Regions from separate parts of the Streptomyces sp. NPDC001970 genome, predicted to be linked through region 2. Evidence: riboswitches for the same ligand, from Rfam matches in the RefSeq annotation. Region 2 holds a riboswitch; the other holds the start of a gene.
The links. A riboswitch is a leader RNA that binds a small molecule or an ion and turns the genes downstream of it on or off. The one in region 2 is predicted to bind cobalamin.

Region 1 (7,283 bases), on a different contig from region 2:
GTGCGCCGGGCGGTGGCGAGAGCGCGCAGGGTGGCCTGCCAGTCGAGCACCGGGGAGTCGAGGACGAGCCCGGCGATACGGTCGCGGTAGGAGGAATTGGCGGCGGCGTGCAAAGCCATTGCGGCGCCGGTGGACCAGCCGTGCACGATCACGCGCTCGGCGCCGCTGCGCACGGCGTACCGGACGGCGGCGTCGAGGTCGCGCCACTCGGAGTCGCCGAGGTGGCCGAGGCCGTCCGGGGAGCCGGGCGCGCCGGGGTCCCCGCGGTAGGCGACGGCCAGCACGGGCAGCTGCCGGCCGACGAGGAAGGGCATGAGGTTCAGGGCGTGCTGCCGCGTGGCACCCAGACCGTGCACGGCGATGATCCACGTGCTGCGGGGGCCGCGGACGAACCAGGCGGGCAGCGAGCCCAGTTCACCGGGGATGTCCACGTCCTCGTGGTCGATGCCGAGGGCGCTGCTCGGGGTGCCGCTGTGCACCTGCGGGGTGAGCCGCACCTTGGTGCCGATGTCGAGGCTGCCGTGCCCGACGCTCTCCAGCCGGCGCACGACGGTGTCCGCGGCGTGCGGTACGTCCTCGAGGACGGGGCCGACGATCGCGTGCACATCGGTGCCGGTGAGTCCGTACGTACCGGGCCGAAGGGAGACGAGGCTGCGGGTGAGGGTGATACGGCCCGGCCCCGTGGCGTGGACGGTGAGCCGGGGCTCGCCTGGGAAGGGCCGTCCGGGCGGCACCTTGAGCGCGGCGTCGCTGGCGTAACGGCCGGCCGCGAAGGTGGCCGCACCGAGACCTATGAGAGTGGTGACGGCCGCTGCCGTCGCTGTAACCGGGCGCACTGCTCCAGTGTCGGCGCGTCACCGCAGTGCTGCCAGTGGACAGGGCACGGCGGGTGACGCCGCCGTGCGATCGGCGTGATCCACGCGCCCGGCCGGAGTGGTGTGCACAGCGCGGTCAGAGGCGCGGCGCGGCCAGAGGCGCAGTGCGGCCAGGCGTCCGGAGGGAGCGGCGTACGCGGCGCTGTCAGCGGGACTGGCCGTAGGTCCGGAGCTTGTCGCGCACCTCGTCGAGCTGGGCGGGCGAGAGCAGGGACGGCTCCCGGCCGGGGACGGAGCTCGCGGTGAGCCAGACCCGGCACATCCACTCCAGCTGGGCCGTCCGGTCGTATGCCTGGTCGAGCGAGGCTCCGTACGTGACGGTTCCGTGGTTCTGGAGGAGACAGCCCGTGCGGTCCGCGAGGGCCCGGAGCATGTTCGCGGCCAGCTCGTCCGTCCCGTAGAGGGCGTACGGGGCGACACGGACGGGGCCGCCGAGGGCCGCGGCCATGTAGTGGATCAACGGCAGCTCGGTGACCAGGGTGGAGACGGCGGTGGCGTGCACGGCATGGGTGTGCACGACGGCCGTCGCGTCCGTGGCGTGGTAGATCTCCAGATGCAGCGGCAGCTCGCTGGTGGGGGTGAGCGCGCCGAGCAGCTGCCGCCCGTCGAGGCCGACGGCGACGGGGGCCTGCGCGCCGAGCCGGTCGTAGGGCACTCCGCTCGGGGTGACCAGGACCAGCTCGCCGTCGTCCGTGGAGACCCGTACGGAGACATTGCCCGAGGTCCCGACGACGAGTCCGTCCACCGCGGTTCTGCGGGCGGTGGCCACGAGGTCCGCCCAGGCCCGGCCGACCACGTCCTCCCGCTGGTCCTGCCGCTGCTCGTGCCGCTGCTCGTTTGGCTGGTCCCGCCCCGGTGCCTGTCCCTGCTGCCTGGTCATGCGGTGATCCTTTCAGGGCATGCGACGCAACAGCGGCCGAAGCCTTCCGAGCGGCCGGGAGTGAGCAGGATCTCCTCGGCGGATCGACGACCCGGCTGCCCGCCCGCGAAACCCCGCATTAGCCCGGTTTCCGCCACTCTTCCCTTCGCAGGCGGAGTGGGTGCATCCACCTTGGGACACCACGCCGCCCGCCTCAGTTCACCTTCCGTTCATCCAGGTTGCCTACGGTCGGCGAGCCACTGACATCCAAAAGAAGCCTGGGTAAATGGAAAACATCACGCTTCTGCTCGGGATCGTGATCGTCACCGCGCTCGTGTTCGATTTCACGAACGGTTTCCACGACACAGCCAACGCGATGGCGACGACCATCTCGACCGGCGCACTCAAGCCCAAGACGGCGGTGGCCATGTCCGCCGTGCTGAATCTTGTCGGCGCATTCCTGTCCGTCGAGGTCGCCAAGACGATCTCCGGCGGGATCATCAACGAAGAAGGCATACGCACCGAAGTGATCTTCGCGGCGCTCGTCGGCGCCATTCTGTGGAACCTCTTCACCTGGCTGCTGGGCCTGCCGTCCAGCTCCTCGCACGCACTCTTCGGCGGTCTCATCGGCGCCGCCGTGATGTCCGCCGGTTTCTCCGCCGTCAACGGCGGGACCATCGTCACCAAGGTCCTGATCCCGGCCATCGCCGCGCCGGTCGTGGCGGGCCTCGCCGCGCTCTTCGCGACGAAGCTGACGTACAGGATCGGCGCCAAGGCCGACGACAAGGCCACGTCCAAGGGCTACCGCGCCGGCCAGATCGCCTCGGCCGGACTCGTCTCCCTCGCCCACGGCACCAACGACGCGCAGAAGACCATGGGTGTCATCACCCTGGCCCTGGTCACCGGCGGCGTCCTCGCCCCCGGCTCGAACCCCCCGATGTGGGTCATCGTCTCCGCCGGTCTGGCGATCGCGCTCGGTACGTACCTGGGCGGCTGGCGCATCATCCGCACCATGGGCAAGGGCCTGACCGACCTCCAGCCGCAGCAGGGCTTCGCCGCCCAGACCAGCGCCGCGACGGTGATCCTGGCCTCCTCGCACCTCGGCTTCTCGCTCTCCACCACCCAGTCCTGCTCAGGCGCCGTGATGGGCGCGGGCCTCGGCCGCAAGGGCGGCGTGGTCCGCTGGTCCACCGCCACCCGGATGTTCGTCGCCTGGGGTCTGACACTGCCGGCCGCCGCGGCCGTGGGCGCCGCCGCCGAGTTCCTGACCAGCCAGGGCGCCTGGGGCATCGCCGCCGTCGCGCTGCTGCTGATCGCGGGCTCGGGTGTGATCTGGTCGCTCTCGCGCCGCAAGCCGGTCGACCACACCAATGTCACCGACGACGAGATCGGCGCGAACGGCACCGACGCCGGGGCCGGTTCGCTGGACGGCCTCAAGGTCACCATCCCCGCGCCGGCCGCTCCCGCGGCCGCCGGTGAGCCCGCCCCCGCACCCGCACCCGCACCCGCCGCCACGGTGTAAGGAAGTAACGAACAGCATGAAGATCGACTGGGCAGCTCTCGGCTCCGTCTTCGGCGTGAGCCTCGTCGTCACCGTCGCGCTGGTGGGCCTGTTCACCCTGGGCATCGTGGGCCTCGCCAAGCAGCAAGCCGCCTCCGCGCAGGGTGGTTCGGGCGGTTCCGCGGCCCTCGCGCGCACGGGCGCCTACGCCTGCTTCGCGCTGTGCGCTGCGGCCGTGGCGTACGGGATCCACCTGATCGTCGTCTGACAGCCGGCGCATCCTCGTCACAGGGGCCGGACACACCTTCGGGTGCGTCCGGCCCCTGTCGTACGTCGGACTCGCAGCCGGACTCCGCTGTGGGACTGCGCACACTGTCCCGCCGCAGGTCAGGGGCGAGTTGACGGGTGTTCGCGGCCGTGGTGGACTTCCGGAGCCATTTACGGCGGCAGAAGAGGAAGCCGGTGCGAATCCGGCGCGGTCCCGCCACTGTCACGGGTGCACTCCACTCCCGGAGCCAGGAACTCTCACCGCCGGTCACGTCGAGCCAGGGCGCGGACCCTGAGTGAGGACGAACATGCGTGCAGAGCGGACCTTTGCATGCGGTGCAGCTGCCGGACTCGCCGGCGACCTGCTCTTCGGCGATCCGCGCCGAGGACATCCGGTCGCCGCGTTCGGCCGGGCCGCCGCTGCCGTCGAACGGGTGCTGTGGCGCGACCACCGCGGGTGGGGCGCCGTGCACACCGTCGTGTGCGCCGGGGGCGCGATCGCAGCGGGTGCGCTGGCCGCTGCTTCCGTACGCCGTTCCCGTACGGCGTCCATCGCGCTGACCGCCGCGGCCACCTGGGCCGTCGTCGGCGGTACGTCGCTGGGGCGGGAGGCCCGGGCGATCGGCGGGGCACTGGCGGCCGGTGACATCGAGGTCGCCCGGGAGCGGCTGCCGCATCTGTGCGGGCGCGACCCGCAGGCGCTGGACGGCCCCGGGATCGCCCGCGCGGTCGTCGAGTCCGTCGCCGAGAACACCTCCGACGCCGTCGTCGGCGCACTCGTGTGGGGTGCGCTCGGCGGAGTTCCCGGGCTGGTGGGCTTCCGTGCCGTGAACACGCTGGACGCGATGGTGGGTCACAAGTCGCCCCGCCACCGCCGGTACGGCTGGGCCTCGGCGCGGCTCGACGACGCCGCCGGCTGGCCGGGCGCCCGCCTCACCGCCGCACTCGCGGTGCTCGCCGGCGGCAACCCCCGCGGTGCCGTACGGGCCTGGCGCGCGGACGCCGCGAAGCACCCGAGCCCCAACGCGGGCCCGGTGGAGGCGTCGTTCGCGGGGGCTCTCGGCGTACGGCTCGGCGGGACGCTCTCGTACGCCGGACGAGTCGAGCACCGCCCCGTGCTCAACAGCGGCGGCCGGGCCGTCGAGGTCGCGGACATCGAGCGTGCGGTACGGCTGTCGAGGCGCGTGGGGGTGCTGGCACTCGTGGCGTGCGCGGGCGCGCGGGCGGCCGCCGGGGCCCTGAAGGGGATGAAGGGGAGGCCCGCATGAGCGGGGGCGGACTGCTGGTCGCCGGAACCACGTCGGACGCCGGCAAGAGCGTCGTCACGGCCGGGATCTGCCGGTGGCTGGTGCGCCAGGGCGTGAAGGTCGCGCCTTTCAAGGGACAGAACATGTCCCTCAACTCCTTTGTGACCCGGGAAGGTGCGGAGATCGGCCGGGCGCAGGCCATGCAGGCGCAGGCGGCGCGCGTGGAGCCGTCGGCGCTCATGAACCCGGTGCTGCTGAAACCGGGCAGCGACCGCTCCAGCCAGGTCGTCCTGATGGGCAAGCCGGTGGGCGAACTGAGCGCGCGCGGCTACCACGGGGGCAGGCAGCAGGCACTCTTCGAACCGGTCATGGAGTGCCTGGAGAAGTTGCGGAGCACGTACGACGCCGTCATCTGCGAGGGCGCGGGCAGCCCCGCCGAGATCAACCTGCGCCGCACCGACATCGTCAACATGGGCATCGCACGGGCCGCGCGTTTCCCGGTGCTGGTGGTCGGGGACATCGACCGGGGCGGGGTCTTCGCGCAGTTCTTCGGTACGACGGCGCTGCTCGCCCGGGAGGACCAGGAGCTGATCGCGGGCTACCTCGTCAACAAGTTCCGGGGCGATGTGACGCTGCTGGAACCGGGGTTGGACATGCTGCACGGGTTGACCGGCCGGCGGACGTACGGCGTCCTGCCGTACGCGCACGGCCTCGGCATCGACGAGGAGGACGGCCTGCGCGTGTCCCTGCGGGGCGCGGTCAGGGAGTCCGTGGTCGCCCCGCCGGCCGGGGAGGACGTGCTGCGGGTCGCGGTGTGCGCGGTGCCTCTGATGTCCAACTTCACCGATGTGGACGCGCTGGCGGCCGAACCCGGCGTGGTCGTGCGCTTCGTGGACCGCGCCGAGGAGTTGGTGGACGCCGACCTGGTGGTCGTGCCCGGCACGCGCGGTACCGTCCGCGCGCTGGAGTGGCTGCGCGAGCGGGGCCTCGCCGACGCGCTGGTGCGCCGTGCGGTGGACGGCCGCCCCGTGCTCGGCATCTGCGGCGGCTTCCAGCTGCTCGGGGAACACATCGACGACGAGGTCGAGTCGCGTGCCGGCTCCGTGGCGGGGCTCGGACTGCTGCCGGTGCGGGTGCGGTTCGCCCGCGAGAAGACCCTCGCCCGGCCGGTCGGTCAGGCGCTGGGCGAACGGGTCGAGGGGTACGAGATCCACCACGGCGTGGCCGAAGTGCTGGACGGTGAAGCGTTCATCTCTGATGACAATGGACACAGCTTGGACGGGTGCAGGGTCGGAGCGGTGTGGGGGACGCACTGGCACGGGTCGCTGGAGAGCGACGGCTTCCGGCGGGCGTTCCTGCGGGTCGTCGCGGCGGCGGCGGGACGACGCTTCGTCCCGGCGCCGGACACGAGCTTCGGGGCGCTGCGCGAGGAGCAACTGGACCGGCTGGGCGACCTGATCGCGGCACACGCGGACACGGACGCGCTCCTGCGCCTGATCGAGGGCGGTGCGCCCTCGGGCCTCCCCTTCATCGCGCCGGGCGCGCCGTGAGGCGGGGGACGGGCGCGACGCGGGTGCGCGTGGCGTTCCCGGACGCCTGCGACGGGCTTCTCTCCCCGCCCCGCCCCTTCCGCCTGACCGGATCCGAAGGAGCCCGTCCGGGCCTCGATGAGCGGGGTCGCGGCGACGGAGGCCCCGTGTACGCGCAAGGCAATCGCCCTCGGGAGGGCAACGGCGAGCAGCGCAGTCGGCGCGGCTTCATCGAAGGAGTGATCGGGCGATGACCACCCCCTATCCGTTCACCGCGGTCGTCGGGATGGACGACCTGCGGCTGGCCCTGCTGCTCAACGCGGTGAGTCCGGCGGTCGGCGGTGTGCTCGTGCGCGGTGAGAAGGGCACGGCCAAGTCGACTGCCGTGCGGGCACTCGCGGCGCTCATGCCGGATGTGGACGTGGTCGCCGGGTGCCGGTTCTCGTGTGCGCCGGGGGCGCCCGATCCCGGGTGTCCGGACGGGCCGCACGAGGCTGCGCCCGGTACGGCACGGCCGGCGCGGATGGTCGAGCTGCCCGTCGGGGCCTCGGAGGACCGGCTGGTCGGAGCGCTCGACATCGAACGGGCGCTCGCGGAGGGCGTGAAGGCGTTCGAGCCCGGCCTGCTCGCGGACGCGCACCGGGGCATTCTGTACGTCGACGAGGTCAACCTGCTCCACGACCACCTGGTGGATCTCCTGCTGGACGCCGCTGCCATGGGTGCCTCGTACGTGGAGCGGGAGGGCGTGTCCGTACGGCATGCCGCCCGCTTCCTGCTCGTCGGGACGATGAATCCCGAAGAGGGCGAACTGCGGCCGCAGTTGCTGGACCGGTTCGGTCTGACGGTCGAGGTGGCGGCGTCACGGGAGCCGGAGCAGCGGGTCGAGGTCGTGCGGCGGCGGCTGGCGTACGACGACGACGCGGACGGCTTCGCGGCGCGCTGGGCGGACGAGGAGTCGTCGCTGCGCGAACGGATCGCCGCGGCCCGGGCGCTGCTGCCCCGGGT
Region 2 (7,283 bases):
GGGTCCAGACGACGGTCTCGCCCTCACTCTCGCCCTCGCCGTCGCCCGAGCCCCGCCTGACCGTGCGCGTCTGCGAGGAACCGACCAGCAGCAGCGTCCTCATGTCGACCACCGCCGGGTCCAGTTCGCCGAGGCGCACGATCCGCACGCTCTCCTCCGGGCCGCCCACGTCGCGCGCGACGACGACCGGGGTGCCGGGAGCGCGGTGTTCCAGGAGCAGCTCGCGGGCCTTGGCCACCTGCCAGGTGCGGCTGCGCGAGCCCGGGTTGTAGAGGGCCAGCACGAGATCGGCCGCGGCCGCGGCATGCAGCCGTTCCGCGATGACCTCCCACGGCTTGAGCCGGTCGGAGAGCGAGATCGTCGCGTAGTCGTGGCCCAGCGGAGCGCCCGCGCGAGCGGCCGCAGCGTTCGCCGCGGTGACGCCCGGCAGGACGCGTACGGGCACGTCCGCGTACGGCTCCTGCGAGGCGACCTCCAGCACCGCCGTGGCCATGGCGAAGACGCCCGGGTCGCCGCCCGACACCACGGCCACGCGCCGCCCGCGCCGCGCGAGGTCCAGCGCGAACTCCGCGCGCTCCGACTCCACCTTGTTGTCGGAGCCGTGGCGGCGCTGGCCCGGCCGCACCGGCACCCGGTCCAGGTACGTCGTGTAGCCGACCAGGTCGTCGGCGGAGGCGAGCGCGCCCCGGGTCTCGGGCGTCAGCCAGAGCGGACCGGCCGGTCCCGTGCCCACGACGACGACCTCACCCTCGGCACGCGCGGCCGGAGGCACCTCGTCGACACGGCTCGGCAGCACCGCCACCGAGAAGTACGGCACCGAATCCGGATCCACGTCCGCCAGCCGGTCCGTGCGCTCGCCGTCCATCGTGGCGCGCTCCACGTACCGCGCGTCGTCCAGCCGCCCCGCGCGCTCCAGCGCCCGCCGCACCGCAGGGAACGTACGCCCCAGCTTCATCACGACGGCCGAGTCGGTCGAGGCCAGACGGGCCGTCAGCTCCTCCTCCGGCAGCGTGCCGGGGATGATCGTCAGGACTTCCTCCGCCTCGCACAACGGCTTCCCGAGCCGTGCCGCGGCCGCGCTCACCGACGTGACCCCGGGGATCACCTCGGTCGGATAGCGGTGGGCCAGCCGCTTGTGCATGTGCTGGTACGAGCCGTAGAAGAGCGGGTCGCCCTCCGCGAGCACGGCGACGGTCCGCCCCGCGTCGAGATGGGCCGCGAGGCGCTCCGCCGCCTCCTCGTAGAAGTCGTCGAGCGCGCCGCGGTAGCCGCCGGGGTGGTCGGTGGTCTCGACCGTGACCGGGTACATCAGGCGCTCCTCGATGTGGTCGGGGCGCAGATGCCTCGCGACGATCGAGCGGGCGATGGAACGGCCGTGCCGGGCACTGTGATACGCGACGACGTCCGCCTCCGCGACGACTTCGGCCGCCCGCAGGGTCATCAGGGACGGGTCGCCGGGACCGAGCCCGACTCCGTACAGCTTCCCGGTCGTCATCCCGCTGCTCATTCCGCCTCACTCGCCATCGCGTTGATCGCCGCCGCGGCCATGGCGCTTCCGCCGCGCCGCCCGCGTACCACCAGGTGCTCGATGCCGCTGCTGTGCCCGGCGAGCGCGTCCTTGGACTCGGCGGCGCCTATGAAGCCGACCGGGACGCCGATGACGGCCGCCGGACGGGGTGCGCCCTCCTCGATCATCTCCAGGAGCCGGAAGAGTGCGGTGGGCGCGTTGCCCACGGCGACGACCGAGCCTTCGAGGCGGTCGCGCCACAGTTCGAGGGCAGCGGCGCTCCGGGTCGTTCCGAGCTCGGCGGCGAGTGCCGGCACGGACGGGTCGGAGAGCGTGCAGATCACCTCGTTGTCGGCGGGCAGCCGCTTGCGGGTGACGCCGCTGGCGACCATCCGGGCGTCGCACAGGATGGGTGCGCCGGCGCGCAGGGCCTCGCGGGCGCGGGCCACCACGGCGTGCGAGTACGCGAGATCGCGGACGAGGTCGACCATGCCGCAGGCGTGGATCATCCGCACCGCGACCTGGCTGACGTCGGCGGGGAGCGCGGAGAGGTCGGCCTCGGCGCGGATGGTGGCAAAGGACTGGCGGTAGATCTCCGCGCCGTCCTTCTCGTAGTCGAACACGGTGCTCTCGCTCATTTCCTCGTACGTGACGCCGCCGTCACGGCGTCGGCCAGTGCAGTTCGGGTGACGGGCACGCCGTTCACCTCGTAGCGGTCGCCGCCCGTCGCGACCACGTCCACGTACGCCCCGTGGGGACGCCCGCAGCGCCGTTCGCAGCCCGACCAGTACACGGGCAGGCCGCCGCCCGGCGCCGCGTCCGCCCGTACGTCGGACAGGGACTTGGCGCACCCGGGCCGGCCGGTGCAGGCGCCGTACCAGGCGGAGTGAGGTGCGGTGATGAACCCCGCCCGCGCGAGTGCGGCAAGCCGTGCATCGGCCGCGTCGCGATCCGCGAAGCCGGGCACGACCACCCCGCGCCACGGAGTGAGCCGCACCTCGCCCCCGGGCGCGGGCAGCAGCGCCCGCACCTGGCGGACGGTGAGCCGTCCGAGCGGCGCTCCGACCGACAGGGCCCAGCTTTCGGCCCCTTGGACGACCCCGGGGAGGGGGCCCGCGGCCGGCCGGCCTCCGGCGGTGTCCTCCCCACCCCGCCCCTTCCCGGACGGGGGCTCCGCCCCGGACCCCGGGACAGGACCGGGAACCGGCTGCGGGCCCGGATGTCCGTCCTCGACCGCCGGACGGGCTCCGAACGGGAAGAGCTCCGCCGCGACACCCGCCGCCTCCAGATACGCCCCCACCGGCACGGCCTGCCCCACGGGCAGCTCCCGCACCCGCCACGCCCCCGTGCCCGCCGCGGCCGCCGCGGCGAGGAACGCTTCGGCCGCGGCGAGGGCGGCACGCGGCGCGTCAGCGGTGCGGACGCGGAAGGCCTGCGGCCCGACGCGCAGGACCGCCACACCTCCCGGCTCTGCGAGCAAGGTCACATCCGCACCGAGCCCCGCCACATCCCCGCGCCCGTCGTCCAGCGCGAACAGGAAACGCCCCGAAAGCCCGGCCGCCCAGTCGCTCGCGCACAGCAGTTCGTCCAGTCGTCGTGCCCACAACTGCACATCGGCACAGCCGAGTCCGTCGAGTCCGGCGAGCGGCGATGCCACCAGGTTCCGTACCCGCTCATGGGTCTCGGAGGGAAGCAGCCCGGCTTTGCGGAGCAGCGCCGCGAGTTCTGCCCCGCAGCCCTCGCCGAGGCCGCGCAGCTCCACGTTCCCGCGCGAGGTGATGCTCAGCGCACCGTCTCCCAACGCCTCGGCGGACGCGGCCAGAACCTCGACCTGACGAGACGTCAGAAGACCTGCGGGAAGCCGGAGTCGGGCCAGCCCGCCGTCGTCCGCCGCATGCAGCCGCAGTGCTCCCGGGCAGGCATCTCCCCGGTCCCGTATGCGGGTTTCGCCCCGGTCCGGGGGTGTTGGTGGTGTCGGCGGCATGGCGGCGAGCATACCCACGTCCTCCCCACGTCCCTGCCCGCGTCCTTCGGGCTCCTCCGAGGTGACCGCCCCGGTGGCAGCGAGCAGCCTCTACTATGCAGACGGCACAGGGTCCCAGGACCCTAGGGAGGAAGCCCGGTGAGATTCCGGCGCGGTCCCGCCACTGTGAACCGGGCCTCGTCACGCGGCCAGGTGAGTCAGGAACTCCCGCCGTCCTACGACCACCCGGGGCGCGGACACCCCGAGGAAGGCCTGCGCACGCGATGACGCACGCGACGATCCTGCTGCTGTCGACCTCCGACACCGACCTGCTCAGCGCCCGCGCGGCCACAGGCCCGGTCGACCACCGCTTCGCCAACCCCTCCCGCCTCGCGCTGGAGGAGCTGCCCGCGCTGCTCGACGGCACGGACCTCGTCGTCGTACGCCTCCTCGGTGGCATCCGTGCCTGGCAGGAGGGGATCGACGCACTGCTCGCGCAGGCGCGGCCCGTGGTGGTCCTCACCGGCGAACAGGCCCCCGACGCACAGCTGATGGAGGCGTCCACCGTCCCCATCGGCATCGCGGCCGAGGCGCACGCCTACCTCGCGCACGGCGGGCCGGCCAACCTGGAGCAGCTCGCCCGGTTCCTGTCCGACACGGTCCTGCTCACCGGCCACGGCTTCGAGCCGCCGGCGCCCGCCCCCACCTGGGGCCCCCTCGACCGCACCCCGCGCAGCACGACCGGCCCCACGGTCGCGGTCCTCTACTACCGCGCCCACCACATGAGCGGCAACACCGCCTTCGTCGGCGCCCTCTGCGACGCCGTCGAGGACGCGGGTGGTCAGGCCCTTCCCCTCTACGTCGCATCGCTCCGCGCCCCCGAGCCCGAGCTGCTCGACCGGCTCCGAGGCGCCGACGCCGTCGTCACCACCGTCCTCGCCGCGGGCGGCACCAGGCCCGCAGAGGCACAGGCCGGCGGCGACGACGAGTCCTGGGACGCGGGTGCGCTCGCCGCGCTCGACGTGCCCGTCCTGCAGGCGCTGTGCCTGACCGGGTCGCGCAGCACATGGGAGGAGAGCGACGAGGGGCTGTCCCCGCTGGACGCCGCGAGCCAGGTCGCGGTCCCCGAGTTCGACGGCCGCCTCATCACCGTCCCGTTCTCCTTCAAGGAGATCGACGAGGACGGCCTGCCCGCGTACGTCGCCGACGCCGAGCGCGCGGCCCGCGTCGCCGGGATCGCCGTACGGCACGCGCGGCTGCGCCACATCCCGAACGCCGGCAAGCGCCTCGCGCTCGTCCTGTCCGCGTACCCGACGAAGCACTCCCGCATCGGCAACGCCGTCGGCCTCGACACCCCCGCGTCCGCCGTCGCTCTGCTGCGCCGACTCCGCGACGAGGGCTACGACTTCGGTACGGAGGAGATCCCCGGCCTCTCCCCCGTGGCCTCCGGCACGGGAGGTGCCCCCGGCCGCTCCGGCGACGAACTGATTCACGCGCTCATCGAGGCGGGCGGCCACGACCGGGACTGGCTCACCGACGAGCAGCTCGCCCGCAACCCGGTCCGTATCCCGGCGGCCGACTACAGGCGCTGGTACGCCACGCTCCCGCAGGAGCTGCGCGAGCACGTGGAGCAGCACTGGGGCCCGGCGCCGGGCGAGATGTTCCTGGACCGCTCCCGCAACCCGGAGGGCGACATCGTGCTGGCCGCCCTGCGGCGCGGCAACCTGCTGATCCTCATCCAGCCCCCGCGCGGCTTCGGTGAGAACCCGATCGCGATCTACCACGACCCCGATCTGCCGCCCTCGCACCACTACCTCGCCGCCTACCGCTGGATCGCGGCCGCGGAGGACGACGGCGGCTTCGGCGCCGACGCGATGATCCACCTCGGCAAGCACGGGAACCTGGAGTGGCTGCCCGGCAAGAACGCCGGCCTGTCCGCCGCCTGCGCGCCCGACGCGGCGCTCGGCGACCTGCCGCTCGTCTACCCGTTCCTGGTCAACGACCCGGGCGAGGGCACCCAGGCCAAGCGCCGGGCGCACGCCACGCTCATCGACCATCTCGTGCCGCCGATGGCCCGCGCCGACTCGTACGGCGACATCGCACGCCTGGAGCAGCTGCTCGACGAGTACGCGCAGATCTCCTCCATGGACCCGGCGAAGCTGCCCGCCGTCCGCGCCCAGATCTGGACGCTGATCCAGGCCGCCAGGCTCGACCACGACCTCGGCCTGGACGACCGCCCCGACGACGACGGCTTCGACGACTTCCTGCTCCACGTCGACGGCTGGCTGTGCGAGGTCAAGGACGCCCAGATCCGCGACGGACTGCACGTCCTCGGCGGCGCGCCCACCGGCCCCGAGCGGGTCAATCTCGTCCTGTCGATCCTCCGTGCGCGGCAGATCTGGGGCGGCACGACCACCCTGCCCGGACTGCGCGAAGCCCTCGGCCTCGACGAGTCCGCCGCGACCCGTACGACCGCCGACGAGGCGGAGGCCACGGCCCGTGCGCTGGTCGAGGCGATGGAGGCGGCGGACTGGAACCCGGCCGCGGTGCCGGCCGTGGCAGCGGGCCACGGCCCGCAGGTGGCCGAGATCCTGCAGTTCGCCGCCCAGCAGGTCGTCCCGCGCCTGTCCGCCACGACCGACGAACTCGACAACAGCGTCCACGCGCTGAACGGCGGCTTCGTCCCGGCCGGTCCGTCCGGCTCGCCGTTGCGCGGACTGGTCAACGTCCTGCCGACCGGCCGCAACTTCTACTCCGTCGACCCCAAGGCCGTCCCCTCCCGCCTCGCCTGGGAGACCGGCCAGGCCCTCGCCGATTCGCTGCTCACGCGCTACCGCACCGACAACGGCGACTGGCCGACCTCCGTCGGCCTCTCCCTGTGGGGGACGAGCGCGATGCGTACGGCGGGCGACGACGTCGCCGAGGCCCTCGCCCTGCTCGGGGTCCGGCCCGTCTGGGACGACGCGTCGCGCCGCGTCACCGGCCTGGAGCCCGTCCCGGCCGAGGAGCTGGGCCGCCCGCGCATCGATGTCACGCTCCGCATCTCCGGATTCTTCCGGGACGCGTTCCCGCACGTCATCGGACTGCTCGACGACGCGGTACGGCTCGCCGCCGCGCTCGACGAGCCCGCCGACGTCAACCACGTACGGGCCCATGCCCAGGCGGACCTCGCCGAGCACGGCGACGAACGCCGCGCCACGACCCGTATCTTCGGCTCCCGCCCGGGCACGTACGGCGCCGGCCTGCTGCAGCTGATCGACTCCCGCGACTGGCGCACCGACGCGGACCTCGCCGAGGTCTACACGGTGTGGGGCGGCTACGCGTACGGCCGCGGGCTCGAAGGACGCCCGGCGCGCGAGGAGATGGAGACGGCGTACAAGCGGATCGCGGTCGCCGCGAAGAACACGGACACGCGCGAGCACGACATCGCCGACTCCGACGACTACTTCCAGTACCACGGCGGCATGGTCGCCACCGTCCGCGCCCTGCGCGGCACCGCGCCCGAGGCGTACATCGGCGACTCCACCCGACCCGAGACGGTCCGTACGCGGACGCTGGTCGAGGAGACGTCCCGCGTCTTCCGCGCGCGGGTCGTCAACCCCAAGTGGATCGAGGCGATGCGCCGCCACGGCTACAAGGGCGCCTTCGAACTCGCCGCTACCGTGGACTACTTGTTCGGCTACGACGCCACCACCGGCGTCGTCGCCGACTGGATGTACGACAAGCTCACCCAGGCGTACGTCCTGGACCCCGAGAACCGCGAGTTCCTGCAGCAGGCCAACCCCTGGGCCCTCCACGGCATCGCCGAACGCC

Region 1: it holds a riboswitch for cobalamin, as region 2 does, so the genes downstream of both, ACWCP0_RS06170 (cobalamin biosynthesis protein) here and cobN (cobaltochelatase subunit CobN) in region 2, are expected to answer to the same signal.

Annotation. Positions count from the first base shown of each region.
Region 1 covers NZ_JBSFDW010000003.1:348,455-355,737, reverse strand. Annotated here, with positions in the region: gene ACWCP0_RS06190 (alpha/beta hydrolase) at 1-836, opposite strand, end outside; gene ACWCP0_RS06185 (class II aldolase/adducin family protein) at 1,021-1,755, opposite strand; gene ACWCP0_RS06180 (anion permease) at 2,021-3,256, shown strand; gene ACWCP0_RS06175 (hypothetical protein) at 3,273-3,503, shown strand; cobalamin riboswitch at 3,640-3,779, shown strand; gene ACWCP0_RS06170 (cobalamin biosynthesis protein) at 3,811-4,770, shown strand; gene ACWCP0_RS06165 (cobyric acid synthase) at 4,767-6,299, shown strand; gene ACWCP0_RS06160 (putative cobaltochelatase) at 6,529-7,283, shown strand, end outside.
Region 2 covers NZ_JBSFDW010000006.1:49,494-56,776, forward strand. Annotated here, with positions in the region: gene ACWCP0_RS09860 (precorrin-2 C(20)-methyltransferase) at 1-1,495, opposite strand, end outside; gene ACWCP0_RS09865 (precorrin-8X methylmutase) at 1,504-2,145, opposite strand; gene ACWCP0_RS09870 (cobalamin biosynthesis protein CobG) at 2,142-3,503, opposite strand; cobalamin riboswitch at 3,577-3,720, shown strand; gene cobN (cobaltochelatase subunit CobN) at 3,755-7,283, shown strand, end outside.